Linked DNA regions of Brasilonema sennae CENA114. Each later gene encodes a partner of the first gene's protein in a complex. Links are inferred from orthologs where the notes say so. Each region holds a gene or a part of one and is shown on either strand. Other genes may lie near its edges.

Region 1 (15,346 bases):
GTCGCACAGACCAGTCGTAATCAATCTGAGCACAGATTTTAAGGATGCGTAAGGTTTCAGGCTCATCTTTCCACCCCCTAGCTAATGCTTGCACTGCCCCAAATCGCACAGCCGGATCAGGACACTCAGAGCAGGTTTTGAGCCATGCTAAAGTTTCTGAGTCATCTTTCCACGCCCTAGCTAACTCTTGTACCGCTGCTTGTTGTATATCCCAATTCCCATAAAAATGAGCGAGGGTTTTGAGCCATGCTAAAGTTTCGGGGTCATCTTTCCAAGTTATTGCTATTGCTGCAACAGATTGAGTACGAATTTCACGAATTAGCTCGAATTGCTTACCTGAAGCCTGATATTCATCTCCATATCTAAGTAAGTTTTCCAGGTAATTGCGTAATTGATTAGCGACTTCCGCGATCGCCGTCCTATTCCTCACGTCAGAAAGACACTTAGCCGCCAAAAACAAGTTGCTAAATTTCTCTGACTCACCATTTTGCGCCATTAAATATTCCAAAATTTCGCCAACAAATTTTGGCTCAATCATTCCTGCAATCAGCCGCAAAACTTCATGCCAAGTTTCATCCTGCCAGTGTTTGCCAAAAACTTCACTCTTAAGTTCTTCAATCGGTTGATGAAATCCTGAATTTGTTTTGGTTCCAAATCTTGCAGCATGAAATGCTTAAACTCAGCATCTCGCAGCCGTTGCGCTTTATATCCAATCACGCGAGAAGTCACAATCACCTGCACATTGGGATACTCATTTGTGAAGCGGTGAATATCTGTGATAACATCTTCTCGCCTACCAGGATCAAAAACTTCATCCAAACCATCAAACATGACTAAGGCGTTACCAGCCTTGAGTTGTTCTTGCAATTTATGTTGGTTGAGGTGGGCGATCGCACCGCTACATTTATGAAAAAATTCCAGAAAATTACTACATTCTTTATCTTCTCGTCGCCGCATATAAGTGCGTAACTCAATCAGCAAGGGAATCGGTGGAGGATTTTCTATCTTATGAAGTCTATCAAGAGTTTTTTCTACCCAATCTAACGCCAGGTATTGCAATAATGTAGATTTTCCTGAACCTGGATCACCTAAAATTACAATTTTTAACCCCCCATTTCCCCCCTTGCTAAGGGGGGATAAAGGGGGGTGCTTGTCTTCAACAATCTTTTTAACTGAACCTACTGGCTGTTCTAAATAAACTCGCTTGTGATGTTCTAATTCTTCTAATGCAATTTCTTCTGCTTCGAGTTCGTTCTTTTCTCGCAATCGTCGGAGATGTTGTTTGGGGAGTTCGTGGACTTGTGGTAAAACTTGGTGAACTTCCCGCACGTTTTGAGGAATAAAGATTCGCCATAGCCGCAATTCATTATAGGCGTAACCGCTGGTATCTATACTATCTAGTTTTAGATTGGCGTAGGACTCGCGAATTGCTTCTTGATATTGTTTTAAATTAAAGTCGGGGATAATTCCGGCAGTCTCTGTTGTGTTTTCTGCGATTTTTTCAATATTTTGGGAATCCAGAATCGCTCTCAGTTCAGATGAGTCCTGAATAATTGCTTTAACTTTTTTTACGTAACGCTTACCAAGCTTTGTCCAATCAAATTCGCTTGGCAAAGCTAACAAATTCTGTTCGTTCCAAATCTTTTTTAACTTTATTGTATTTAGAGCATGACATTCATCATGAAAAGGAGTTCCCAGTATTTCTTTAACTTTTTTCTCATTCAGGAATTTTTGTAGCGGTTTGTTATAATCCCTAACTTGGTTATCAGGAATGTCAGCATCTTGTAACTCTTGCTGCACGAGTGACAAAAACTCTTTAAGTGCTTTCCCAGCAGCAATATCTATTTCTTCTTTTTTTAGTTTCTCTAAAATCTGGCTGGGGATAGCTTTCAATACATCTTTGAGTATATCTTTTAATAAATCTTTGCCTACATCTTGGGCAAATTGTTTCATCACTGGTTGGAAGAGGAACCCAACAGCAGTACTAACTCCCCAAGCGGTTAAAAAGTCTATAGGCATAATACTCGTGTTTGTTCAGTTATTGATTAAGAATATATACACCTGATTGAGTCATGTTTCCTGATTGTCACGTAATTTTTAGCAATAGGACAACCTTAGGCGCATTTAGTAAAACAAATGTCAATAGTCTAAACATATTATTTGACGCAGGTTCTCGTCCGCCTAGGACTGTAAGTCCCAGGCTCATAGGCGAAGTCCATTAAAATGGACTAAGAGTGGAACTGATTTTTGAGTAAATTTAAACACTACTTCATATAAGCATTAATGGTCTACTCGTAATGACGTAAGACATCAGTTAAAACAGACTGGGTAGTCTTTGAGTCCGTTTTAACGGACTTTGACTATAAGCCTTGAACTTGAGTTCAAGGCGTACTAATCGGTGAGATGCAAAATTTGAGTTAACCAAGAGTCTGCGGATCTATCCCTAACTCACGCAATTTATCTGCCAGCCTTCGTGCTTGTTGTTCTGCTGCTTTTATCCGTTCTTCTGGCGTGGGATGCGGAAATTTCCGCACTTGAAACTTACTTGAGTGTTTGTTGGGGCGGAACTTTCACCTTCAGTTGTTCGATTATCACACATTTGATCCTTTGTGTGTGTTTGTCAGAATAGAGGTGTAGTCTATATTAATTATCCTTGCACCATAGGTCTATAAGGTAGATTTATGATAAAGGGGCGTTTGATTTGAAAAAAGTGATAGAAAGGAATTATGGACAGCAACAACAACTGGATGAAGCAGTTATTTACGATAGGTCTTGGAACAACGTCCTTGGTAGCAGACAAACTGCGGGAAGCGAGTGACCAACTTGTTAAGGATGGTAAGCTCGATCCTGAGCAAGCGAAGGCGGTTATGGATGACATGGTACAGCAGTTGAAGTCGGAGCAGGGAAATTTGGAGGGAACTATGCAACGACAACTGCGAAATATGCTACAGGACTTGGGGGTACCTCGTCAGTCGGAAATGGACGAACTGCGTGGTAGAATTGACCGTTTAGAGCGTCAAATGCGTGATTTAGAAAATAAGCTTTGGCGTTAAGGGTCGCTTTGTGGTTTACACTAAATTTTGTCCTACTGGTTATCCTAAAGTACCCAGAATACTGAGTAAGGAGGATTAATTTTGAAAGCGATTTTACTCAGCGTGGGTTTCATGCTGGTTTGTGTTTTGGCTCTGGTATTTGCGCAAATAAGCGGTAACAAACAAGATACCGCTGTTGCTAGCCAGTTGGTTGAAACAACACAAGCACCCATCCAGGTACAAGAAAACAATACCCTTATTGCGAGTAAAAATATGTCTGATGATAATGTCGTCACCACGCCCTCTGGACTTAAGTACACTGAGTTAAAACAAGGGACTGGCGCGACTCCTAAAAAAGGACAAACGGTTGTGGTTCACTACACCGGGACTTTAGAAGATGGTACCAAGTTCGATAGTTCACGCGATCGCGGTCAACCCTTTAGTTTTAAACTTGGTGTTGGACAAGTGATCAAAGGCTGGGACGAAGGACTGAGTACTATGAAAGTAGGCGATCGTCGTAAATTAATCATACCTTCTGATTTGGGTTATGGCGCTCGTGGTGCAGGTGGTGTTATTCCACCCAACGCTACTTTGATTTTTGATGTGGAGTTGCTGAAAATTCAGTAATGACTCATCGTTAGTAGTTTGTTGTTAGTTATTATCATAACTATTAATAACTTGCCACGAACTACTAATTCATTTTCAATAATCAGTTATCAGTCATCAATTGCTTGATAACTGTTAAGCGTTCCCTGTTCCCTGTTAAGCGTTCCCTGTTCCCTGATTTAATAATTATTCGGTCTGGCAAAATTTTTAAACTTCGTCAATTGTGGATCAAACAAGAGTTTAACAGTACCTGTTGGACCATTACGGTGCTTAGCTATGATCACCTCAGCAATTCCTCTATCTGGGCTATCGCTGTTATAGTAATCGTCTCTGTACAACATAATAACTAAATCCGCATCTTGCTCAATACTTCCACTTTCTCTCAAATCAGATAACATGGGACGCTTGTTCGTACGTGATTCTACTCCTCGACTCAACTGAGATAAAGCAATCACTGGAACACTTAATTCACGCGCTAAACCTTTAAGACTTCGGGTAATTTTTGATAGTTCTTGCACGCGGTTATCGCCCCCTCCTTCCATTAATTGCAAGTAATCTATAATAATTAGTCCTACTTCTGTATTTAATTCTGTTTGCAAACGCCGCGCTTGACTTCGCATTTCTGTAACTGTAATATTTGGCGTATCATCAATATGAATTGGCATATCAGAGAGCATACCAATCGCACGACTTAAAGGTTCCCATTGAGTTTGGCTAATGCGTCCACTCCGCAAATAACTCGTTTCAATTCCCGCCTCACTTGCTAGCAACCGCTGCGCCAGTTGTTCTTTTGACATTTCTAAGCTGAAGATAGCAACTGGTAATTTATATGAAGCAGCAATGTTATGAGCAAGATTGAGACAGAAAGCGGTTTTTCCCATTGAAGGACGACCAGCAACAATAATCAAATCAGAACGTTGAAAACCGCTAGTCATACCGTCTAAATCATAAAAGCCGCAAGGTATTCCCGGTAGGGCGATACCTTGATGGCGAGTTTCAATATCTTGGAAAGTATTAATCAGGGTGTTAGAAATGTGAACCAGACCGACTTGGGGACGTTCTTGAGTGATACCAAAGACTTTTTGTTCTGCTTGATCTAAAACAGTTGGTAACTCAGTTTCTGTCTGATAACCTAGATGCACAATTTCATTTCCAGCTTTAATTAATCGACGCCGCAGGTATTTTTCCATAATTAAATCTGCTAAGGCATCGATATTAACGGCTGACACTGTACGATCTACTAGTGAAACTAATTTATTTCTACCGCCAACACGGCTTAGCATATCGTGGTCGTTTAGCCAATTTATGACTGCAAGCAAGTCTGTAGGTTTACCTTGAGTGTGTAACCTGACAGCGGCGTGATAGATATCTTTATGAGCGTTCAGATAAAAGGCTTCTGGAATCAGGCGATCGCTCACTCTACTTATCGCTTCCGGATCTAGCAAAATCCCCCCCAATATTGCTTCTTCCGCCTCAATGTTTTGGGGAGGGAGGCGATCCATACCATGACCTTGAAAGTTAAGTTCTTCAGACATAAATAATAAGTAGAAATTTTAGATTTGATATTATTTTTAAATTTTTCATCTTATAAAGTAAAATATACATTTTTAATATGTGTCCTGTTTGAATCGTTTCCACCCGTTGAGATGAATAACTGATATAAAAGTAAATATTCCATACGTGGGGTTCGTTAATGTAGTGTAACGCACCATGTTAGCAGTGTGTGGAGATAGCAAAATTAACATAATTTAAAATATGCTCAGAAGATGTTTGGAAAGTCTTAAGGAGTAGACAAATTGTCGTATATCCACTCTAAACCTCCTCAAAAGGGGAGCGTAAGCAGTACGGTTTGGTTAAGGGGTAAAGGTGCTTCCTTCTTGTTTTAACCCTTGCTTTTTAACTTTTTCCCAACGAGCGGAGCGTGAATTAAGTTGTGCTTATCCAAACCGTGTTGGGAGCGTAAACGCCGTTCGAGGTTCCCTGGTTGAGTGCGACTGGCGTCAACAACGCCTCAATCTGTGCATGTGGCGTCCCGTCATAGCCTTTGTTGATTTAGGGGAATATTGAAGGTCCAGGTATGAAAACAATACTTCTAAAACATCCTCTGAGAGTGAATATAGCGCTTCTGGTGTTGAGTGCCGTAACACGTGCTGTAGTGAAAGTACATGCACTTTCACATTATGTAATTCAAATGAGAAGCGCTATATTTTCATCAGTTATCAAAGAATCATATATTAAATTAATATTAAATCTTAAATAATAAGATAGCAATTAGCTTCATTTATACTTGTGTCATTTTTTGTTTAAACTAGACCTATCATTTTTAGCTAGTAAATACACGGTATTTCTTATAAAGAGTTATTAAACTATACAAAAAAATACAATCATTTTTTTGTGTGAATATTGAATCCAAAATGATTACTACTTCAGTCTTAAGCTTTTCAATAAATTTTTGAGTATATATGACAACTTTTACAATATAAACGGTCATGATATTTTCATCATACTAAACTAGTGTCTTTTTTTACTTTTTGTGTTATAATATATCTCTATAACAAGACCTGAATTGAGTTAAATAGTGTAGTAGTATTTTAAAAAATGTAGTTTTAAAGACGCAATTTACGCAGATAAATAAAGTAAATTAATTGTCTATCTTTGTCTGTCTATCTTACGCGACTTTACCCTGGCTTGCGAGAAGCTGCGCTTCTCATGCTACAGCCCTATGACTGTTCTTTTAGTCACCAACAGGTGGTAAATCCGTTAAGGAAGGCTGTCTCACCGCCTTTTAAGTATATAAAATGTATTTTATTTGACATCAGTCAAATTTGTGGCAAGGATTGTAAGAGAATCTCAAGAATTCGGGATTAGTAAGGGGGTTTTTTTAACATGTTGAGTAACCAATTTCAACGATTGGAGCAAGAGGATGATATTCTTTTTTTAGGAGATCAAATTTTTAATGCAGTTCAAATAGTTAAGAAATTCCTTGAATATTTTGAGCCAAAGGGAAATGATTTAAATTTTTCTTGTCAAGACAAGTTTGTTAAAAAATATTTCAAAAAGAGAAATGTAACAGGTATATTTAATCGAGTTGAGTGGGAATTTTACCTGAGATCAGAAATACAATGTGAACTGCTTCTTCCCAATAAAAATCGTAGACAAAAAGGGAAACTTGAAATTAGGGTTACTTTAGAATTTTCTTCATTAAACAAACAATTCTCATCTGTCAATGATGGTGGAAGCCTATCTCATTCTCTATCAATCACAGATAGTAAGACTTCAAAAGATTTTGAGATAAAAGTTTCGTTAGATTTCTATCCTGAGGAAAGATTGCTAGAGGAAATTTCTCACCAAGAAAAAACCACAGAGTCAGGATTGAGAAAATGGCCTAGGGAGACGCTGCGCGTAAGTCCTTTTGAGATAGATGCTCGTAAAAAAGGTATACACGAATACGGTATACACGAATACCTAGCGTCTCTCTAGGAGATGCAAAAGGACTTTTATACAACTGGTTTAGCCATAGTTGTGCTTAAAGAGGATAACTGATATTCTGTTATCCTCGATATGCTGTTTTTATAGGTCAAAATTTGCCTAATTCTTGAGCTTAGCAACGGGTGGATTTTTCTGTTGAGGTAAGTTGTGTTTCAGAAAGTCCCCTCGCAAACCGTAGCTAACTAATCCCATATACTCATAAAACATGAGCATTGCTTTTTTACTCGCAGTAAATTGCGATGGTATGGGAGTTGTATGGGACATGACTTCAAACCCTACACTTTTAAAAGTCAATAGCGAGCGCACCATATGAGGAGAATCTGTGACTAGCAGAATTTGCTTGATTCCGCGTGGTTGCAGGATAGATGCGGTGAACAGTGCGTTTTCCTTGGTGGTTTGAGAACAGTGTTCTTCGCCCAATGCAGCATCAGGAATACCTTTTGCTTTGAGTTGTTGGACAATTTCCGAACCATCTCCTAAACCACTGGCAAAAATGAATGGTGCCCGATGATTCCTCCAAAGTTCAGCTGCAACCTCAACCCTTGAATCTCTAAATGGTACGCCCCGTCCGAGTACAACAATTGCATCTGCACTTGTACCAGGATCAGGGGGAATAAAAGTAACTAATCCTTTTTTTGCGACAGCGATGGTGAGTGGGAAAGTGGCAGAAAAGTAAACCACGAGTAACACAGTTCCCAAACCACTCCAAAAACGTTTCCAGCGCAGGCGTGGAATCATCCAAGGTAAAAAGACTAAAGTCAAGAGTGGCAATACAATAAATATTGGTGTCATTAGCCAGTGGGAGAGCGTTGATTTCAAGACAAGCCACTGACTAACTGAGCGATTGCACAAAGTACCCACCCCAAACATGTGAACACACAAAGCTTGGATAACCATTGAAGTGAACTCCACATACTGTAAAGGCACTTCTTGTCATCGTAGCTAAATCTTCATTTCATGAACTGTTAATTATGAACGCCTGCGTTTAGGGTAGTTAACAGTCTAAATCGAATAATAGAGTGGGAACGATTTTGCATCCTTCGGCTTTACATACACTCGCTGTTGCGCTTCCAACTTTAACTCGTCAAACCCTTCCCGCGTCAAATGAGCTATAACCATTTGCCCATCATCCAAAGTCAACTGTGCTTGCACTTGCCAACCCAAATGTATCAACCTACTAACAGTAGCTGATACTGTAGAATCGTTGGCGATCATTTCCACAATCACATCTTGCGGACGCAAAAATATTTCTGAATGTTAGGTGCCATATAATATCGTATCAGTTGCTGCCCGTAAGAAAGTTGTAGAACTTCTGGTTCTTCCACCTTCGACTTATAAGTCCCCCTATGTCCAGAGGAAATATCACAGATGCAGTTAAACACGTCTATTTTGGTTGAAGCAAATGCGAATCATCTTATATAGCAAGCCCGGTTGTCATTTGTGTGAGGGTTTGCAGGAAAAACTAGAACAGATACAAAACCTCAAGTTTGAGCTAGAAATCCGGGATATTACGACTCGTGAAGATTGGTTTCAAGCTTACCAATACCAGGTGCCAGTGCTTTTTTTAGCAAACGCTAGAAGTACAGAAGGCACACAGGAGCTACCTTTGCCTCGTCCCTCTCCTAGGGCAACAGTACAACAATTGGAAAATATGCTTCAGAAGTATTTATAACTAAGGTGTAGGCGAATATACTATACCCTAAACCGCTCTTTGTCGTTTCAATTTCTTCTTACCCAAAGGGTTGGGATGAACCCGGACAAAAACGGACAACCTTCTACAAAATCCTCACTAAAAACGACGAACTTGGAGCATTTTGAGGCGGTTATTGACGATATTTTCAACAATAGAACAGATCAACCGCCTCAAAATGCTAAGGTTGTCCGTTTTTGTCTAGGAAAAATGTAGCGGCAACATGGTGTTATTTTTACATTAAAAAGCGCTTGATAATTTTTTTAGCTCAAGCGCTTTTTTGTATAATTGTATACCAATTCACTTTTTGTGCAACATTTGAAACTCGCAACACTCTGCTGGTGAGACAAATTGCGAATATAACTTGTGCCAAACATATTGTGAAATGGTATCACTCCTTGCATTAATAAAGATTAAACTCATACCATGAAACGCGGAATTAGATGAGTGACAGTTTATCAACTGACCCTAGTAGATAAGTAGTTAATTTATCAAACTTCCTCCATCTTCTTGCGGAGACTGAGCGGTCTCATGTCAGTCCAAACTTCTTTGATGTAATCTAGACATTCTTGTTTGGGGCCACTTTTTCCAGCATCTTTCCAACCAAGTGCGTTGTCCCGGTCGGCGGGCCAAATAGAATACTGTTCTTCGTGATTGACTACAACTTTGTAAATTGTTGTGTCGTCTTTATCATCTTGATACATTTTTATCTCCGTTAATTTTGGTAAACTGGAATCTCGAACAAAAGTGTATTTTTACAAAACTCTTGCCATTCTGTTGTTACATTGTCGAAAATGATATTTTCGTCCTTGAAAATACCATGTGTGACGACATAGTTTTCTTGCAGATAAAGAAAGTCATCATCGGTTAGTTCTCTATTGATTTCGACTTCCTGACCATCGACTTGTTGCTTTTCTTTTCTTGTATTTTCTGAATGCTCAATCCACTGATTGAACTGACGTAATTTTTTTAGAGAGTAAGCTTTGCAGTATTTTCCCATTGTTGCCATAGTTTTACCTTCTTTTTATCCAGTTAATTAGCATTAGTAGATTTATTCGTGCGAAGTGTTACTCTGTGGGTTAATTATACACTTGCAGCAGGCTGCAAAAATGCCATCAGGAGCGATCGCCACCAGATCCAAATGAGTCTGTATGTGTAGTGACTCCGCAGGTATTTGTAATGTTGGACTGTTAAGTTATGGTGATTCCAGGCGTCGATAAACGACTGTTTGTGCATCTCTACCCATGCTTCGGCATCTTGTTGAGGTTTAACTTGGCGGAGGATAAAATTTGCTGGTAACTGCGCTTCTGGAATGGGTTTTTTTCCGCAATTGTAAATCAGTTTCGCTTTCATCAAAGCGAATTGTTAGACTAATCATCAATTCCTTTAAACAGCTTTTATGTTTCAGCCAATTTGTCAGAGGAAGTAGGCAAGAAACCTCCGTCTCGCAGTTCCCTTACACTATCCTTAACAGCCTGAATAATGCAATCAATATCTTCATCTGTATGGGCTGTGCATAGGTAACCAGTTCCATTAAAGAGGAGAATTCCCTTGTCGAACAAATGATAAATTAATAGATTCATAGTTTGCGATATAGCAGAATTCCCCGCTTCTTCAGAATTCCTTGAAGAAGCAGTACCGAATAGTGAGCCAAAATTCGCCATTCGGATGGGTACTTCATCTTCTTCAAAGTAAGTATTCAAAGCTTGGATGAATTGTGATGTGCGTTGATTCAACTGCTCTTGAAGGGCTGGTCCTTGAGTTTTAAGATGTCTAAGAACCGCTCTTGCAGCAGCCATAGCTAACGGATGCTTACAGAATGTACCTGCAAAAAACGTTGTTTTTGCTTGTGGGTAGGAAGAATCTCCATAACTCCAGATACCCCCATCGATAGCATCCATATAAGCAGCTTTGCCAGCGATGACTCCAATCGGCAAACCCCCACCAATAATCTTTCCATACGTCGCTATGTCTGCTTCAACGCCAAAATATGCTTGAGCACCACCCGGATGAATGCGGAAGCCGGTAACCATTTCATCGAAGATTAGGATGATTCCTAATTCTTTTGTTAATTTCCTCAGCTGTTGGAGAAATGTTTTGGGCTGTAAGTCCGGTCGGCTATTTTGTACAGGTACAACTAGAACAGCTGCCAATTCTTGCTCATGAGCTTTGATCGCTTCTAGTGATTGAGGATTCCCGTAATCTAAGACTAAAACATCTTTAACGATATTTGGCGGTACTCCAGGAGCAATTGGCACTGCACGTAAATTTTCGTCGTCTACGCTTTGTGCTTTAACTAGCGTTCCATCAAAATGACCATGATAGGAGCCTGAAAAGATGACAATTTTGTTGCGATCTGTTGTTGCTCGTGCCAAGCGTATCGCCGTCATAACGGCTTCTGTGCCTGTATTACTAAATGCTACCCGCTCCATCCCAGTGAGTTCAGAAATTAACTCTGCTACTTCACCAGCAAACTCTGATTGCGGACCAATCTGTATTCCTTTCTCAAGTTGCTCTGTCAGTGCTTCTTTGATAAAGGACGGATTATGACCAAAGAGATTTACGCCAAAACCCATCATGAGGTCTATATATTCGTTACCATCAATGTCCCATATCTTGGAACCCAAAGAGCGCTTGCCAACAATGGGATAGCATATCTCCTTCATCATTAGATTGAACCCATCTGACGCTCTTGGGTCAGCCAAAACTTGGCGACAGGCTTGCGTGAGTTGTTTTGATGTTATTGTCCGCTTGGTATAGCTGTTAATAAATGTTTCTAAATACTTCTGTTGATATGGATTAAGACCTTCAGTGGATAACAATTTTGTGGTTTGTGTCGAATCAATTTGTGATAATTTGTTTTGTACTGTAGATTCTTGTGTCGCCATAAGAGCTTATATCCTTTTTCAGTTTAAATTGCTAATACAATCAGATTTGTTGACATTTTGATTTCCAACCCCTATGAATGATGAGTCGTACTTAGCATTGACAGAATTATGAGTATTTTTCGAGAGTCATTACACCTGAATGTTACGCTGTAGACCATCTATAAAACCCTTTTGAATTAGATAAGAAAAGTAAGTACTTAGTAACTGATTATTTATTGGTGGACAGACGATAGAAGTACCAGCCAGTCCATTAAGTGTATTCTCGCAGGCAAAATGTAAAACTGCTGATGGAGATGTTTTCTCTTCAGCATTACTTGACGCAAAAAATGGTACTAATGAATACAAAGGATGTTTCTGTGAACTTTTAGTCATATTGAGTAACTCTGCTCGCCAATCTTCATAAGTCATCTGCTTAATTGGATAGCCTTGTGAACAAATCTGGTCGATAAGCATACTTGAGTGCAGAAGCTGGGGATTAACTAAGTGAAAAGCCTTTCCTAGGGATTTTTCCTGTCTCGATAAATGGACGATCGCTTTGCTTACATAATCCACAGGAACTATGTTCTCCCTAATGTCCCTATCTGGCACACTTCCCAGTTGGATACAGCCTATTATTAATCTGTACAAGAAGTCATTTGTATTAAATACACCAGTTTGGCTATGTCCTGATATACGTGATGGTCTATAAATACAAACAGGAAGCCCTCGCTCACCCGCAGTTTTTACTAATTTTTCGGCAACCCATTTACTTTGAGAATAACCATTAGAAAGCAGTTGACCATCATCAAGACTATCCTGCTCTCGAACTAATTTGACCCCAGAATAACCAACTGACGAGAAAACACTAGAAGCAGAAATGAAATGTACGGGCTTTGCTTTGATTTTACTTGCCAATCTCAGAACCTCTTGAGTACCTAACACATTGGCAGCTTTAAGAACAGAGTATGGATAAATATGATTAACCCAAGCCCCATTATGATAGATGACATCTATTTTACGTTCCATTAGTTGAAATTGCTCCTCTTCTAGACCGAGAAGAGGCTCAGATAAATTACCGACAACTGGGATAATTCTGGAACTTAGAGATTCATTCCAAAGTGAATAAGCTTTAAGGCAGCTTTGCAGCTTTTGCTTGGATTCGTCAACATTTTGAGAACGCACTAAGCAATAAATATCTGCTTTAGTTTGCTGTAGAAGTTCAGAAAGTAAAAATGCTCCTAAAAAGCCTGTTGCTCCAGTTAATAAAATACAAGCTGGTTCACTCACAGATCCATTGAAAGTTTCAGGAAAAATTGTGGGATCTAAAACGGCTTCAGCATTGAGATCTACAAAAGTTTTTGAGTTAACTGTGGGACTGCTTTCATAGGAGCAAATGTTCTCGATATTCTCTGCTATACCTGCCACAGTAGGTCTTTCTAACAAACTGCGTAAAGACACATCTACCTGAAAAATTTTTTGTACCTTAACAAGAAGCTGAGTTATTAGTAAAGAATGTCCTCCTAAATCAAAAAAGTTGTCATAGATGCTCACTCGCTCAACTTTCAAAACTTCAGCCCAGATTTCTGCCAGCATCACTTCTACAGGGGTGCGAGGAGCGACAAAGATTCCTGTGAACTCTGAGCGCACCTGCTCAGGCGCAGGTAATGCCTGACGATCCACTTTGCCATTGGGGGTCAGAGGTAGCTCCTTCAGGAGTACAAAAGCGGACGGTAGCATGTAATCAGGCAACTTTTCTTCAAGGAAATGGCGTAGTTCAGTTATTGTCAAAGCAGATTCTCGCTTAAGTACCATATAGCCAACTAAGCGCTTGTCCCCTCGTACGTCCTCTCGCGCTATTACCACACTTTCCCGCACCTGTGGATGTTGACTCAGTACCGCCTCAATCTCTCCCAATTCAATGCGGTAACCCCGGATTTTAACCTGGTGATCAAGCCTGCCAAGAAATTCAATGTTTCCATCGCTCAGATAACAAGCTGAATCTCCCGTTTTGTACAGGCGCATTCCTGGGTGAGCATCGCCAAAGGGATTGGGAATAAACTTTTCGCTAGTTAGAGCAGGCTGATTGAGATAGCCTCTAGCCAAGCCATCACCACTGATATAGACTTCACCAATAACGCAAATGGGAACAGGACGCAAATCAGAGTCAAGTATATATATTTGCGTATTGGTAATGGGGGAACCAATCGAGACTTGCTTTCTAGTTTGTTGAGAATGGTGAGACAGCGCTGAAGGAGGGTTTCCCTCCGTAGGCGACTGCGTTCGCGTAGCGTGCGCTTTGCGCTTACCCGAAGGGCAGTGATATACACTACTCCACACTGTTCCTTCTGTTGGTCCATACTCATTAAACAGAGATGTTTCTGACAACAATTGGTAGTGACGTTGCACCAACTCTGTTGGACAAGACTCACCCGCAACAATAACACTACGAAGTGATGTTAACTGCTCGGATTTTGTCTCCTCCAATAGGAGAGCATACAGAGAGGGAAGGCTTAATAAATGGGAGACATGATTTTGGACGATTAACTCTACCAGTTTTGGTATCTCCAGTTGTAAACCTTCTTGGGGAAGACAAAGAGTTCCTCCAGAGCAAAGTGTCCAAAAAATACCCGCAACAGAACTATCAAAAGCAAACGAAGAAAGCAATAAGAAGCTGGTAACTGTTTCTTGGTAATAAGTAATACGAGCAGTCGTTGAATGAACTAGATTTTGATGTGCAATCTGCACTCCCTTAGGTTTGCCTGTAGAACCGGAAGTGTAGATGACATAAGCCAAGTTTTCAGGACACGTCTTGAGTGCAGGATTTTCCTCACTTTCTTGAGCAATTGTTTCCCAATCTGTGTCCAAGCAAATCGTTTGGGCGTTGTGAGCAGGTAAACTTTCCTGTAATCGCTGCTGAGTTAATAATACTGGTGTTTGGGTATCTTCTAATACGAACGCTAAGCGCTCTTTAGGATAAGCTGGGTCGAGTGGTACATAAGCTCCGCCAGCTTTGAGAATGCCAAGGATACCAACAATCATTTCCAGCGCTCGCTCAACACAAATTCCCACCAGTACGTCTGGTTTAACTCCTAGTCGTTGTAGGTAGTGAGCTATTTTGTTGGCACGAATGTTGAGTTCACCATAGGTGAGTTTTTCGTCAGAAAATGTAACGGCAATATTGTTTGGTGTGCGCTCTGCTTGTTCTTCAAATAAGCAGTGAATACACTTGTCTTGTGGGTAGTCAGCTTGTGTTTGATTGAACTCGACGAGAAGTTGATGGAGGTGGCGATCGCTTAAAATTTCTAATTCACTAATCGCAGCTTCTGGATGATTTACCGCACTTTCTACTAACTTGTGAAATTGCTCTGCTAAACTTTCAATATCCTTTGCACAAAACAGGTTGGAATCATAATGAAATTCTGTACTTAGGAAATCATCCCTTTGCCGACAAGAGAGCTTTATTTTGAAACGCTCAATGCAGGTGTAACGCTTGTAAATTGAAAATGCTATATTATCTGCAAAATACTTTGGCTCTTCTGATTCAAAATCAAAGCCAAAAGGTAAAAAAGGCAAATTCTCTGATTTGGTATCCGATGATATTTGTTCCCAAGTAAAACCCTCCTGCCATTTGTAGATAGATTCTACAGATTCATGAATTTCCT
Region 2 (15,315 bases), 1.5 Mb from region 1 along the record:
GTATTGCTAGACCCAAACATTAAACTAGGTACTTCAACCCCCATATCTGATCCTTCCGGAGATTATGCACAGGAGATATTTCGTAAAGCCGATACTTTGAGACCAGGTAGTTTTCAAACGCTAGATGCAAAAGCTTTGCGGTTGGTTGGTGGACCAAGTTCTCCACCAGTTCCCGATGGAAAAAATAATTTAGTGTACTTTTTGGAGGAGACTAAGCAGGCAGATGTCTTTTTGGCTTATTACACGAGTGCACTATCAGCCTTGAAAATTGCACCTGACCTGCAAGTGGTGGAATTACCAGACAATCTCGCAGTCAAAGCCGATTATGGACTGACTGTACTCAAAGATGCCAATCCTGACGGGAAGAAGCTTGCTGAATATATCCTTTCTCCTTTTGGACAAAAGATTCTGACGAAATATGGATTTAGTTCAGAATCCTTGGTTTCCGTTCCTGAATCCCAGAATTGGGGCGGTATGGTTCTTGGTGTTGGTATCGCCTTAGTTCTGAAGAAAACATCAGCATCTTCTAAAAAACGAAAACTCAAAAAAGTTGCTACTTGCCACGACTAGAGTCATTAGACTTCTTATCATCCGCCTTAGCATCTTCCAAAAAGCGAACACTCAGGAAAGTGGCTATTTACTGTCACTATAAGCGAATTTTTAACAATTACAGAGGTATGTTTTATGCGTTTTACTCGTCGGATCGCAATTGTGTCTTTAACACTGTCCATATTGGGATTTTGGCAAGCGACTTTCGCTTCGCCAGGTAACCATTCTCTTTTAAAATCAGAGAAAACACCAGCACCGTGGGAAGAAAATGCGTGCCCAGGCGGTGTTTCTCAGACATTGCGCTTGGGTGGTGAAGTCAACAATCCGACAACCTTCGACTTGCAAAAGCTTATAAATTTGCAAGAAAATTTAAAAAACCAAAACCCAGCAGTCGTGACCGAAGTTACTGTGTCTTTCCAAACAGGATCAGGTCCGAGAACAGAAACATACTACGGAGTCCCTTTGTGGGAGTTAATTAATAATGAGATTTCTTCAGGGGGACTTAAAGCTGGTAATTCCGGTCAAAATCCTAAAAACGCTTTCCTGCGACAGTACGTTCTTGCTGAAGCCACTGACTGCTATGAGGCGATCGTAAGTATTGGTGAAATTCAACCCAACTTTGAAGGCAAACAAGTGCTAGTTGCATTTGCAAAAAAAGCAAGCGATGGTAGCATCCAATATTTGACAGATACAGATGAGGGATTTGCTCGTCTAGTGGTTCCTGGTGATAAAGCAGGAGGACGTTATGTCAGCAACGTTAGAAACATCCTAGTACTTTCTGGTCCTGCTTCCCCTTTAAAACCCAAATATTTCCGGCAGCCTTAATCCACTTTAATTTCTCTGAATAAAAGCAGACTTTATCTAAATCAAAAGAACCCCAGAATGTAGTGGTTCTATTTAATATGATGTCCGCTAAATAACCCATAAGAAAAATCTCTCTATTTCTTGGCGTCTGGTACGTTTTTGTGTGAGATTATATTCAGGGTATTTAAGCGGACATCATATCAGTAGTCAAGCCAGACTTCGGTAGAAAAAAAGTCGTCTAATCAACAGAAACCATCACATCTGATGCTTTGATGATGGCGTAAGCTTCTTTTCCTTCGTGAAGTGTCAACTAGTCTGAGACTATTGTTATATGTAGGTTTTCGGCTGTTTATAAGATACTGGGTGAATTCTTTTTTAGGCAAAGTTAGCCAAGCGCGTATGTTTTGGTTCGGTTGCTACTCAAGGGCGAGTGCTGTGTCCTAACGTGACGGATATCACAGTAAGTATCCATTTTCGTACGAAAAAGAGCACTCAGTGATACGTAACTTGTGCTGTATAACAAATTTGATTACTGTTTGGTGACTTGCTGCTTCAATTCTTCTAGCGATCCATGTTCTTTTATGGCGTTGCTGATTTGAAGTATGAATTCAGTTTTGTCATGCTGAATGTAGCGAGCGCGAAATGTAGACGCGAACGCGAACGCTTCACTTCGTTACGCTCAAAATGACAATTCATACCCTGATTCAGCAACGCCTCTTTTATGAAGTCCGTATCGCATGATTGCGTCACGCTCCGCGTATCGCATGATTGGGCAGCTTCTGCATCGTTGCCCGATAACCGCAGTGAATTCCACTCCTTTGATGCAAGACTCAAAAATTTAACCGGGTTCCTATATAATATGATAAGTTTATTTGGTTGGAGATTTAGCAATCTTTCACCGAATTTCACTTAATTTATATATGTGGAGAAAAATCATGATCGATCAGTCTTTGTTGAAAGATTTAGAGCAGTTTCAAGAATTATCTGAACAAGAAGCTAAGGAAGTGAGTGGTGGTAAAAGCTCTGTCATCGATGTTAAGTATACCAATGTCGGTGCCTGTCCTGCCTGTCGTTCCGGATTTGATCCAAAGGTGACTAATCAGTATGACGGTATCATTAAGAAGTGAATTAAATAAAGAGCAGCTTTTGTAGGATGAGTTACGAGTAGTGCTAACGCACTTTATCCAATAAAAGTTTTGCATTTTATTTCATGAATCATCCTTACTAGCCTATCTGTAATAGTTAGTGGGCAGATATTTTCAATAGTAGATAACTTCTACTAACAATTTGAACAGCGGTGACAGTAATAGGTGCATTTACTTGGAATGAGTGGTGAATAACGGAGTGGTTTTCAATTACATCTGAGTGAGATTATCACTTCGCTATCTTCATTTATTTGGCGATGCGCGACCACCTCATCTGATATTAGAGATAGCAATTTTATGCTTGCACTAGAACAGGAACCAAAGGACTACGCTAACACTTTGTCTGCTCTTCCCAAACTCGGCGTCGGTCTTTCATTTCAAGCACCGCTGCAAAGTTTTGTAGAAGCTCACTTGGACACCTTTGATTTTTTAGAGATTATTCCAGATACCCTCTGGAATGATTTGGGTTCTAGTGCGGCTCCTCGCTACCAAGAAAATCGAAAAACTCAGGGATTTTTAGAATTTCTTGCAAAACACAAGCCGATTATTGCTCATAGCATCGGGCTGTCCATTGGTAGCGCAGACTGGTTTGATCGTGTACATGTAGCCCAGATTGCGAAATGGCAGCGACAGTATCACTTCCCTTGGCACAGCGATCATTTATCCTTTAGTCGCTTAGCGGATGCATCTAATCATCTTATCGATGTGGGGCTTACCATGCCAGTTCCCTATGATGCAGAAGTCCTGGATCTGCTTGTAGAGAGGGTAAATCATGTCCATAAAGAAATCTCAGTGCCTTTCCTGCTGGAGAACAATGTCTATTATTTTGAGATTCCCAGCCAAGAGATGAGTGAAGCAGAGTTCCTCAATCAACTTACAGCTCGAACTGGCTGTGGGCTTTTACTCGACCTTCATAACGTTTATGTCAATGCCTGCAACCATAGTTTTGATCCTTGGGATTTTCTTAGCAACCTTGACTTAACCAAAGTGGTAGAAATCCATCTCGCAGGCGGAATGATGATGGAAGGTTTCTATCTAGACGCTCACTCAGGAGTTTGTCCAGAAGCAGTTTGGCAACTACTGGAGGAACTTCTGCCCAAAGCCCCAAATGTAGCTGGTATTGTCTTTGAAGTCTTTGGGACACATTACCATCGCATGGGACCTGAACTGCTCAAACAAGAACTTAGTAGGGCTAAAACGATTTGGAAAGCCAGCCGATAAAGGAATGATTTTATGACACTTGTAGGTTTTCAACAGGCTTTATCCGAATTAGTGATGTCTTCAGAGTTTTGCTTGCAAGTTTTGACGAGTCCTGATTTAGCTCTAGGGGCATTTGATCTAACTCCCCTAGAACATCAGCGCCTAGTATCTTTGGCTCAGACGCCTGGGCTTGGCATCGGTAGAATGCTTCATCGTTCATTTCGTCTTAGCATGCTGGTAAATCTCTTGCCCAAAACCTGCACAGTGCTAAATACTCAGAATCTCAACCAGGTATTCAATATTTACTGGCAAACACAGCCGCCGCGCAATTTCTACTACCAGCAGGAAGCCGTCCGGTTCGGGGAGTTCTTGATCGCACAACTTGAGCAAGGCACCATCCAGAATGAATTTCTGGAAGAAATTTTGCGTTTCGAGATCTCCGTGCTTTTTCTAATGAGATTTATACCTGAACAGGTAGCTGGCAATAACAGCTTAAAACTAGGGGTTTCAGAGGATTTCTTTCCTAATTTGAATCCTCAATATCGCATTGTCCTTTTTCGGCATGAGCCTGATAGTCTGCTCACAACCTTGAATGAAGGTCGAGTGCCTGAATCTGGGCTTGAAGGTAATTACTATCTCCTTTTGACAATCTCTTCCACAAATCAGTTGCAAATCAAGCCAGTAGGATCTCGACTTGGTGAGATCCTATTGGCTTGTAATGGTCAGCGTAGCGTATCGCATCTATGTACACAATTATCTTTAACACTTCAAGACCTAGAGATATTAGCTGAAAGAGGCTTTCTCAGCTTCCATCACCAAGCATCGATACTGTCAGCATCTGACTTTTCCCGTTAAGTATCGCAACTCTTCCCTTCGGGGAAGACCTCCGGTCTCGCTGCGCTTTAGACCTCGCTTGCGTGCGCTTTGCGCATACGCCAGTCGCCTGGGCGTGGGAAACCCCTCCGTAGGCATGTGGCGTCCGGACTGCCTCACCCCGGTACTGGCTCCCCTACACGCCTTTGAAACTTGTGTCACAGCAATTCCGCAAGGGAAAATTGTCGCTGACGGTCTAATTCCTGAAGTTGCTGTTTTTCTTGGTAGAAAATTTTACAATAAGATTCCCATTTTTCCGGCTCAGCTTCTGGATCGATTTGCTCAAAGACTTCACATAAATGACGATAGCGCTTTTCACGTAGCACCAGTTCAATGCAAGCAGTGGCTGCTTGAATCAACTTATCATGACGTGAGATGATTTCCTTTTGTGTTTTCTCATTTAAATGAAATAAGTGAGATACCAAACTCATTTCTTCTGGAAACTCTAGACATCTATCTTGCACCATTGATATCAAATCATCGTCAATCCCAGAGGAAATCTCTAAAATTTGCCGCCACAAAAAGCGGTGATGAGAAAGACTAAATTGCAAATCTCGCTCGTCTAAAACATCAACTATAGCCCCACGATATACTGGATAGTGCAAGTAAATTTGCAACAATAAAGCCTCTGCTATTGGTAATAAATTGCTTTCACTCTTGTCGAGACTTTGCTGTCTTTCTACAGGTTGCTGTTTGATAACTGGTGTTGGCTTACGAAATGCCCTAGTAGGAGCAATTTGTGTCAGAAGATTTTCTACTCTTAGGGATATCAGTCTGGTATCTCCTAAACTGAGGATTTCAGCGCAGTGGGAAATGTAATAGTTAAGTGTATCACTGTTAGCTATATTTTTCAATAGCTTTAGCATCTGCCCAGACACTTGTTGGAAATCAGCAGCCTGTTTCAAGTCACGCTCTTTTGTCATTTGCTGAATTTGCCAATCTAACCAAAGTGGAGCATTTGCTAATAATTGTCTATAATCTTCTGGTTCACGTCCTTGCAAGTATTCGTCAGCGTCTTTGCCATCAGGTAAATTAAGAATCTTAAGCTGGACTTCACCTTTATATGCGAGTTCGGCAATTTCTCCAATTGCTCTTTGTGCGGCGTTTGTCCCAGCTTTATCAGCATCAAAGTTGAGGACTAACTGTTTGGAGTCGGTGTAGCGTAGGACTTGCCGAACTTGTTCTATGCTAAGAGCAGTGCCAAGGGAGGCGATCGCATTATTTATCCCGGCTGCGTGGAGAGCGATCGCATCAAAATATCCCTCCACCACCACAGCTTGATCCTGTTGGGAAATCCCTGCTTTTGCTTTATCAAGGGCAAACAAAGTTTTCCCCTTGATAAAAACTTCTGTTTCCGGTGAATTCAAATATTTAGGTTGTTCATCACCTAAACTTCTGCCACCAAAGCCAATGACACGTCCGAGAACATCGTGGATGGGAATGATGACGCGATCGCGAAACACGTCATAATAACCACTCGCTTCCTTACGTGCCTTAATCAAACCTGCTTTTTCTACCAGTTGTACTGGGTAGCGTTTGTCCTCAACTAAATAACGGTAGAGTGTTTCCCAACCTGCGGGCGCATATCCGATACCGAACTGCTGTATTGTTTCTTCCTTCAGTTGGCGTACCGATTGCAAATATTGTAATGCCTTCTCTCCCGAACTCGCCTCAACCAGGGGAGCCTCCGAAGGACGCTTCTGTCCATTATACCTGAGAGCGTGTTGATAAAACTGTGCCGCCGCAGCGAGAACTTCATATAGTTGTTCGCGCAAAGACAACTGACGCTGCAACTCTTGCCTCTGTTCTGGTTCTAGCGTTCTCACTGAGACTTGGTAACGCCGCGCCAAATCTAATACCACTTCAGCAAAAGAGCGCTTCTCCAACTCCATGAGAAACTTGATAGCATTGCCACCAGCTTGACAGCCAAAGCAGTAGTACATCTGCTTAGTTTGGCTGACAGTGAAACTGGGACTTTTTTCTGAGTGAAAGGGACACAAACCTACATGGTCTTTTCCGCGCTTGCGTAAGACAACCTGTTCTGAGATGACATCGACAATGTCAGCTCGTTGTTTAACTTCTTCAATTGTGTCCGGATGCAGGCGGGGGATGTGCATACTAAATTAGGAGTCAACAGTCAAGAGTTACAAATGATTGATCATTGACTGTTGTCTATAGACTAACGGTTCTGATGAATATTATATTCTTGATGCCAATCCAAGAATGACGCATCAGAATCGCTCATTGTTAATTGTATAACAGGAAATACTGAAAATGGGACGCATTTTTCTTTCAGCAGCTCACGGAGGCAAAGAAGCAGGAGGAATAGATCCAGGCTCAATTGCTGGTGGGACAACCGAAGCCAAGGAAATGATTATGCTGCGGGATTTGATCATCACCGAACTCAGAGCGCGTAATTTTGAAGTTTTGGCAGTTCCAGATGACTTGAGCGCCCAACAAACTATCGCTTGGATAAATTCTCGCGCTCGTCCAAAAGATGTTGCCATAGAAATTCATGCTGATGCTGCGAGCAATCCTTCTGTACGTGGGGCAAGCATTTTCTACATTGCTAACAATGATGAACGCAGAAATCATGCCGAACTGCTACTGGTGGGACTGTTGCGTCGTGTTCCTCAGTTACCAAATCGGGGAGTCAAGTCAGACTCAGCAACAGGTTTGGGGCGTTTGGCGTTTTGTCGTCAGACATCAGTTGCTTCTTTGTTGATGCAAGTTGGCTTTCTTACTAGCCCAGATGATCGCGCCTTGCTGCAAACTCGCCGCCGCGACTTTGCCTTAGGAATTGCCGATGGAGTTGCATCTTGGAGTCGTACTATTGATCCTGGTTCAGCTGTGGAAACAGACTCAACATATCCGGTATTTAGTATCAATATTAATGGACAACTTTATCCAGAGAAAGGGATACTCATTAACGGTAATGCTTATATCCCCATTGACTTGGCGGATCGCTTGCGGATTGATTTATCCAAAGCGCCTAATGTCCGCCGCGTGACTTATCGCCGAGTTGTTTTCCTCAAAGCCGTTGAACTGCGCGACTTTCATCTTTCTGTCGTATGGGATAGTGCAACTCAGACTCTAAATTTGCGCTCGATCGCCCAAATTCCACTTGGTCAAATTGACAAGATTATGTCATATGGTCATGCATCAGAAGTGCAGTTGCAGTTATTTCTGAGAAACAATAATGAAAATGCGATCGTGCAGTTTCCCGACTTGCCCAAACTCTACCGCGAAGAAGCGACAATAGAAGGAGTGAGTCATGACATTGCTTTCTGCCAAATGTGCTTAGAAACTGGATTTTTACACTTTGGTGACGATGTCAAATCAGAACAAAATAACTTTGCAGGTTTAGGGGCTATTGGTGGTGCACCAAACGCAGCGTCGTTTGAAAGTGCCAGACTTGGTGTTCGGGCGCACATCCAACACTTGAAAGCTTACGCCAGTTTGGAACCACTGGTGCAAGAACTCGAAGATCCAAGATTTCGCTTTGTGACTCGCGGTATTGCTCCATCAATCGAACAACTTTCGGGACGTTGGTCTGCCGATTTGGAATATGGTAACAAAATTATGGCAATGCTCAAACGGCTTTATGAGTCAGCAGGGCTATTCTAAGTGCTGAGATCCTAGCACCACAAACAAATTGTTCTCCGCAACCGTCGTACGTTTGCGGTTGAAGGAGATCACTTTGAGGAATTTTTGCACAGGAAAAAAGTAGTGGCGGGCGCTCTGCGCCATCGCGGTTGCTGGGAGTTGACACTCCCAACCGTCTACTTTCTTTGGGTTGGCTTGTTGCCCAAGGTGGCTCCCCAGTAAAAATAGAAGAAAATATGTTCACATATAAGAAGCTTTTTCTTGAAATCAAGATTTGGTGAAGATTATCTTTATTTCCGTAAATATCTATTAAAGAGTGGGCACAACATGACGATTTGTATTGTCATAGATGTTATGGTTTACTTGACTATAGAAACATTAATCTCTTAGCAAAACTAAGTATCTTTGGCTATGTTCAAAGTATACACAAATAACTACATATAGGTTGTTAGTATGTACTATTGTCTACTTGTTTCTATCACCTTTTTCTAGTCCTTCACAAGAGGAATAAAAGCTTCGACTTATCTCGACTTCGCTCGATACAAGTCGCTCAGCTTTAAGGAAATGGCTTATTAATGGCAACAGTAGAGGAACGTTTTTTACAATCATTTATCTGTAGTTATAAAAATAAAATCAATATTTTTGCTAGAAGTCTAATGTAGAGAGCAGCTGTGCATTTACTACAGTATGTGCAGTGACGAGTGAACTGTACGATGGAAGCTCAGAGGTCATTAGTATGTTTAAGCTAGGTTTTCTTTCCAAAATCCTTCTGACTCACATCCAGCAACCACTGCTAAAAGGAACAGTTTTTGTAGGGTATGAGCTAGTAGTTCCAAGAGTTCATGCCGTCAGGGTTCCTGGTGGTGTTACTCCCCCCTGAATTTTATAGATTTCAAAGGCTTTCTTGGTCAAGGTTAGAGGCGTGACCTCTACTCTACACAGCCTTGCAAGATAAAGAATTTTCATAATACACAACTTAGTACAGAACTGTATAAATTCGTAACAATTTTTAGTTGCGAATGTTCTAGGAATGCAGAGCTTCGCTTGATGATGAAATATCACAATTTCACGCTACATATAGGTGTGAATATGTAAACAACTGTACTTTGTTCAATACAAGAGTTTGTTCAGATACAGCAATACTAAATTGTTCGTGAACAACATTATTTTTTGTAATTGATCTAAATTCTTTGTGTCCTAATACAGTCAGGCGCATGCATCAAGGGACGCGTGCTTTACGGTTAGTTCAACAAAATTACATTCACAACCTAAATAGAACGCCTGTAGAGCAAAAGTAGTAAGTTCGTCAACATTGAAAAATGTGAAAGAAAGTCTTTGTTATGACTTCATTTCACAGTGTTTGATGCTTTAAACAGAATGTAACTAGTTTCAGATATGGCTTAATTCGCTTTTGCGACTTATTTACCATTGGTAGCAAAAAATCTAGTTTTATCCTAAAGCAAATATCTATACAAGTAGTTAATACTTATATATTTTGGTTGTCACCTACCATCGCACAAGTAATATTTCTAAGGACATCTCACCATAAAACGGGTTCGGAATTGGCTTAAAAGACAATTCATTTTCTTGCTTTGGCATAAATTTGATTTCCAAACTCTATTAATGATGAGTTGTACTAAACTGTTTTCTTACTTTAGAAAGACTTCTCGTATTCAAGGGTTTGTTAATATTAGGACAAAGCATTACTCTCTGTGAATAAAAAAATGAAAATTCCTTGATTTGGCTTTAGTTTTGTTACTGGTAGAGTTTGATGTCAAGACTGTCGTTTTAACTAGAAAAATCATTCTCTGACACTAACTTACATAAAATTTTTGTTTGAATACCTTGTTCCAAAGGTAGTTAAATACCTTCCTAATAGCATGAGTTTATTAAACAACTCGTGTTCATAATTTTGTGCGTCTAATTCTTAATCTTTAGCTCTTAATCATTTATCGTTACCAATGCAGCAAAATATCACTTACGAGTCTTCAAGTACTTATTCTGAAAAGCCTAGTAATCAGAGACTCCGTCTGGCTTACTTAGATGGTATACGTGGTTTGGCAGCTCTATATGTGGTTCTCGTTCATTGTTGGGAACCCAGTCTTGCAGAGGCTTTACAACCTGCTTTACTTTGGTTACCCATAGCAAAGTTCCTCAGATATGGAATTTTTGCTGTTGTTGTTTTTATTGTTCTTTCGGGCTACTGTTTGATGCTTCCAGTAGTTCGTTCTGATAAAAAATATTTCTCCGGAGGCTTACTAGGTTTCTTTAAGCGACGGATTCGCCGAATTTTACCACCATATTATGCTGCTCTAATCTTATGTTCATTAATAGGTGTATTCGTACTCTGGATAGAGCAAACTGCTAATTTAGGCTGGGATGAAGAAAGATTAAGTAACCTCAAAGGTTTGTTCTCTCCTTCATATTCTTTCAAAGATATACTTTGTTATCTCTTACTTCTTCAAAATTTCGGCAGTTCATATATTAATAAGATAAATGGTCCAACATGGACTGTTGCTGTAGAGTGGCAAATCTATTTTGTGTTTGCCATCTTTTTAATACCAATATGGCGACGTCTGGGCTTATTACCTACACTAACAATTGCCTTTGTTGTTGGAATTACACTTAACTATCTGATGGGTGAACTTTCTTCTACTGTTCATCCTTGGTTTTTAGGTCTTTTTGCTTTGGGAATGGCTGCAGCAGAAATCAACTTTTCACAAAAACCATTTTTGGTGCGGATGAAAAAATCATTACCTTGGGATAAACTTGCTGCTGTTTTTATTTGCTTTGGTTTTTTAACAGAGTGGATACGATTTAATTTGATACAAGAAATGCCGGAATGGGTGATCCATTACTTTATTGCTTTTGGCGCAGCTTGTTTTCTCATATACTGTACCAATTTCTTCATCAACGGTAAGCCACTTCCCCCTGCGGTGCGGTTCTTAGAATCACCACGGATTGTTGGACTGGGAGTATTTTCCTACAGCCTTTATATTATCCATGCTCCTATAGTTTGGCTTGTATTTCAAATTTTACTGAGTATGCACTTGTCTCCTTCAATGTTGGCCGTTAAATGGTTTGTGATCGGGGTTCCATTGTCAATACTTGTTGCTTACGTATTCTACCGATTCTGTGAGCGACCTTTTATGTCCCATCTTCCAGTTAAAGTGAAGTCTCAAATGTGAAGGACTCAGTCTATTTTACGTTTTTTAAGGTTGACCTACTTAACAGCGAATAATACTAAGCAGGAGATTGCCAAAAACTTGTAAATTTTGGGACAATAATATTGATTGGTTAAGATCAGCAATTCTTCTTCTAGGCTGATTCAAAAAATATCCAGTTATTCTATCATAAACGCCATCTATGACACCAGAGACAGTCCTAGCGGAAGTTATAGAAAACGTGTTTGTAGCCAACAGTAAACCAAAGGATGTGTTTGCTGCATTACTACCAGCGGTGTGCGACGTGTTGCACACTGATCGCTGTTTTCTTCACCTGCGAAATCCACACACCAGGACGTATCAAAATTTCTGTTGGCGGCGTAGCCCTGAGATTCCCGATACGAGTACGAATGGCTGGGAGGCAGAAATTGAGTGGGAGCGGGAAGATCCAATGTTTGCAGCAGCCCTCCGTGCGGCTCCCTCTATCTTTGTAGAAGATGTTGATCTAGCCAGTTCAGATGTATTAAACATTGATTTTGAGCGGAAATACTTTGGACATCGAGCATTGATTCACGCTCACCTGTGCCAGGATGGGTTACTGTGGGCAATTCTACAACCTTGTATTTTCGGGCATCCCCGAGTGTGGGACGAATTCGACCGATCTTTCATTCATCAGGTTCTAGAAAAGCTGAAACCATTTGTGCTTTCTTATGTGCGAGATGTTGAAGTTTAACTTAACAGACCAGGGATCGGAAGAATTATCTTCCTACCAGTCCTCAAACCCTGGTGGAAGCGACTACAGAGGAGAGTTTGAAAAAAGAGATTCCGGTTTATTCCGTTTTCTCGCTACACAACTAATCATCTGAGTTTGACATAGCTTATATCAAGTTCGCCTAATCACTTATAAATCGCGCATTCACCCCACCCGCCCTATTGGCTACCCCTCTAGAGTCCCCTCACGAGAAAGTAAAATACCTACCCTTGTGAGTGAAAGGGGGATGGGAGGGTTAGGCAGGGGTAGTTTTTTTATAAGTGTTCATCCGAAGATGATATTACACATTTGGGATGTTCCCTGGATGATCACTAATCAGAGCCGAACAAACGTCCACTCCAAAGTTTTTATCGGTGCTGTTTGAAGTGCTTGCGTGAGTTCATCGTTACTATCAAATTTCAGTTGCTCTAGGTAGCAAGCTTCCACATTAACAGTAAACTTCTCTTCTAGGAAAAGCCACGGTTGTACTGTAACATTCCCATCGTCAGACTGTACCACATCATAGCGCTTGCCGTCTGGCAGAGTTGCAATTTCTAACGCACGTTCATTAGCAGGTAACACACGGTTGCAGAGGATGAGTGAAAGGCGATCACACCACTGAAAAAACTCATAAGCTTCCACAGCTTTATCCTTTGTAATATTCAACTCATGACGCCATTGCTCGTGATTCTGGAGTTGTTCGTCTAAAAAGCTATCCAATTCTGGTGATTCTCCACGCTTACTCTCATAGAGAAAGCTCATATGCATGGAAATCAGCATAGCAACCCATCGTCCGCGATATCTGGCATTTTGCGTGTGTCGTCGTACACTATTTACATCAGTTCCCTTGGCTAAGGTAAAATCTAGCGGTGCACCAGCTTCAGTGAGGTGATTGCTTTCCCATTCCTTTTCCAAATCGTCGTGATGGGAAATAGCAGCAATTGTCTCTAACCAACGCAACGGGCGCTTTTCTGGGTGCCAATGTCCCGCTATTTGAGCTGCAAGTAAAGCATGGGCGCGATGGTAAATAACTTCCCAACCCTTCTCGTGTAGATTAGCAATCATAAATTAGGTTTAAAAGCTCTTGTAACATTTATTTTCTTTTTGATTTTGCACTTATCCAAACTCGAAATTCATCCCTCAACAGCACGACAAAAATCTTCCTATGAATAGATTGACAGCCAAAGATTGGGTTCTCATCACACGGCGACTGACTCCTTACCTTTTTTTACTCCCTGCCCTGCTTATCCTGGGATTAACCGTCTTTTGGCCTGCACTACAAGCGTTTTACCTCAGCTTTACCCGCTACGAATATGATTTAACTCAGATGCCCCAATGGGTAGGTTTTGCTAACTTTCAGCGCTTGCGCAAAGATCCAGTTTTTTGGCAAACTTTATTTAACACCTTAATCTACCTTGTGGGTGTTGTACCAATCTTAGTCATCGCCCCCTTAGCACTGGCAATTTTAGTCAATCAGAAACTGCGTGGAATGAACTGGTTTAGAGCCGCATACTATACACCAGTCGTGATTTCAATGGTAGTCGCGGGGATTGCTTGGAAGTGGCTGTATGCAGAAAATGGCTTACTCAATCAATTACTAAAGGGTATTTTCCCAGAAGGAATCCCCTGGCTGACGAGTCCCCGCTTCGCTTTATTTAGCGTCATGGCTGTGACGGTATGGAAAGGATTAGGCTATTACATGGTGATTTATTTAGCTGGGTTGCAATCCATCCCCAGTGACATCTACGAAGCTGCAGCAATTGATGGCTCAGACGGTATCCGTAAGCATTGGGATATTACTGTACCTTTGATGAAACCATACATAGCTCTAGTTACTGTGATTTCGGCCATTTCTGGCACCAAAGTGTTTGAAGAAATCTACATCATGACGCAAGGTGGACCACGCAATAGCTCTAAAACAATAGTTTACTATTTATATGAACAAGCATTTAGTAATTTGGAAATTAGCTATGCTTGCACAATTGGGTTAGTGCTGTTCCTCATCATTTTGGGGCTATCCGTTGTACGATTAGCGATTGATCGACAGGGCGGTGATAATATAACAGCATGATCAGGACTTACGCGACCTTAATGCCTTATCTGTCGCAAACATTTTTTAAATTGGTATAATTATTTACTCTACATAATGCCAAATCAAAAGCAAACTGTTGTCTTTAACGAAGAACGCGCCTCTACCTACGACGAAAGAGTGGCTAAGGTTGCTCCATTGCGCGACACACTTCATTTACTGACCCGCCTAATCCTTTGTGAGCTTCCTTTTGATGCGCGGATTCTTTGTGTAGGTGTAGGAACTGGCTTGGAATTGATTTATCTCGCCCGTGAATTTCCACAGTGGCAATTCACAGCGGTTGAGCCTGCGCCTGCAATGCTTAACATTTGTCGTCAGCAAGCCGAAGCGTGTGGAGTTGCATCACGTTGTACATGGCACCAAGGTTATCTCGATTCTTTGCCCGCCTCGGAGCCGTTCGATGCGGTGACTTGCCTGCTGGTTTCGCACTTCTTTATGCAGCAAGAAGAGCGGCGCAACTTTTTCAGTCAAATTGCTTCACGACTTCGCTCTCAGGGATACTTGGTTAGCGCGGACTCGGCTTGCGATATGTCCACTTCCTCATATCAAAGCCTTCGTGAGGTTTGGACTCGGATGTTGAAGTATGCCGAATACCCGGAGCAAGATATCCAAAAATTCCTTGACTCTCATGGTCGGGATGCTGCTGTGCTACCACCTCAGGAAGTCGCGTCGATCATCGCATCCAGCGGCTTTGATGTTCCTGTATTATTTTTGCAAACTCTTTTTATTCATGCTTGGTATGCAAGGCGACTATGACAAGATTAAAAGTTTTCAACAGCAGCCTAACAATGCTTAATTTGATAGATTGTTTGACCAGTATATCGCGCTAAATCTTTGAGAGAGCGATCGCCCTGTACCAGTTGCGTCAGTCATAATAATACACGTGTACTATAAGAGAGCGATTCCTAGCCCCTAAGAGGGGCGGCACTCTCGGACGGAGAGCTACTCCCTAAGGGGGCGCTACGCAAACGCTTAACGCCTGCCAGTTGCGTAAGTCCTGGGCAAGTCTCCTCGGTTGTAGCAACTGCGGAACAAATGGATGCAGATAATCCTGGTTTAAATTTTCCGGCTCCTCATGGGAGGGGCGAGCAAATTTCGACCAGAAAGCCGTTATTGTCGCGTAGATACCCGACA

What was found.
Region 2: the proteins of dnaB (region 1) and dnaG are in contact, whole or in part, in a crystal structure (PDB 2R6A), measured with the Geobacillus stearothermophilus proteins. The link is inferred for Brasilonema sennae CENA114 from one-to-one orthologs. Residues at the interface, in WP_033016901.1 of Geobacillus stearothermophilus: Ser13, Glu15, Ala16, Gln18, Glu91, Leu92, Asp94, Ala95, Val96, Pro97, Thr98, Ala99, Ala100, Asn101, Tyr104, Tyr105, Ile108; in WP_049624496.1 of Geobacillus stearothermophilus: Lys456, Leu457, Leu458, Pro459, Ala460, Asn463, Ala464, Leu467, Leu535, Leu536, Ile537, Ala538, Gln544, Glu545, Asp548, Tyr549, His552.

What each region holds. Positions count from the first base shown.
Region 1 is NZ_CP030118.1:5,986,257-6,001,602, forward strand. Bases 2,996-5,977 are described here. They hold dnaB (replicative DNA helicase), read right to left. Parts: upstream 5,174-5,977; coding sequence 3,818-5,173; downstream 2,996-3,817. Other genes in these bases: DP114_RS25050 (phasin family protein), read left to right, coding at 2,996-3,053; DP114_RS25055 (FKBP-type peptidyl-prolyl cis-trans isomerase), read left to right, coding at 3,135-3,659. Also shown: DP114_RS35325 (HEAT repeat domain-containing protein), read right to left, coding at 1-556; DP114_RS35330 (NACHT domain-containing protein), read right to left, coding at 547-2,019; more of DP114_RS25050, read left to right, coding at 2,727-2,995; DP114_RS25065 (KGK domain-containing protein), read left to right, coding at 6,525-7,118; DP114_RS25070 (YdcF family protein), read right to left, coding at 7,227-8,024; DP114_RS25080 (glutaredoxin family protein), read left to right, coding at 8,530-8,799; DP114_RS25085 (MbtH family protein), read right to left, coding at 9,309-9,521; DP114_RS25090 (hypothetical protein), read right to left, coding at 9,533-9,826; DP114_RS25095 (hypothetical protein), read right to left, coding at 9,901-10,170; DP114_RS25100 (aspartate aminotransferase family protein), read right to left, coding at 10,215-11,705; DP114_RS25105 (non-ribosomal peptide synthetase), read right to left, coding at 11,835-15,346. UniProt on the Escherichia coli protein: The main replicative DNA helicase, it participates in initiation and elongation during chromosome replication. Travels ahead of the DNA replisome, separating dsDNA into templates for DNA synthesis.
Region 2 is NZ_CP030118.1:4,491,690-4,507,004, forward strand. What follows is about bases 4,210-7,160. They hold dnaG (DNA primase), read right to left. Parts: upstream 6,689-7,160; coding sequence 4,730-6,688; downstream 4,210-4,729. Other genes in these bases: DP114_RS18890 (hypothetical protein), read left to right, coding at 4,210-4,553; tftA (hormogonium tapered terminus morphoprotein TftA), read left to right, coding at 6,846-7,160. Also shown: DP114_RS18870 (molybdate ABC transporter substrate-binding protein), read left to right, coding at 1-570; DP114_RS18875 (hypothetical protein), read left to right, coding at 685-1,374; DP114_RS18880 (hypothetical protein), read left to right, coding at 2,289-2,480; DP114_RS18885 (MbnB/TglH/ChrH family RiPP precursor modification enzyme), read left to right, coding at 2,796-3,719; more of DP114_RS18890, read left to right, coding at 3,732-4,209; more of tftA, read left to right, coding at 7,161-8,198; DP114_RS18905 (hypothetical protein), read left to right, coding at 8,914-9,057; DP114_RS18910 (acyltransferase family protein), read left to right, coding at 10,139-11,365; DP114_RS18915 (GAF domain-containing protein), read left to right, coding at 11,544-12,074; DP114_RS18920 (DUF3891 family protein), read right to left, coding at 12,429-13,157; DP114_RS18925 (carbohydrate ABC transporter permease), read left to right, coding at 13,258-14,163; DP114_RS18930 (class I SAM-dependent methyltransferase), read left to right, coding at 14,239-14,937; DP114_RS18935 (VOC family protein), read right to left, coding at 15,255-15,315. UniProt on the Escherichia coli protein: RNA polymerase that catalyzes the synthesis of short RNA molecules used as primers for DNA polymerase during DNA replication.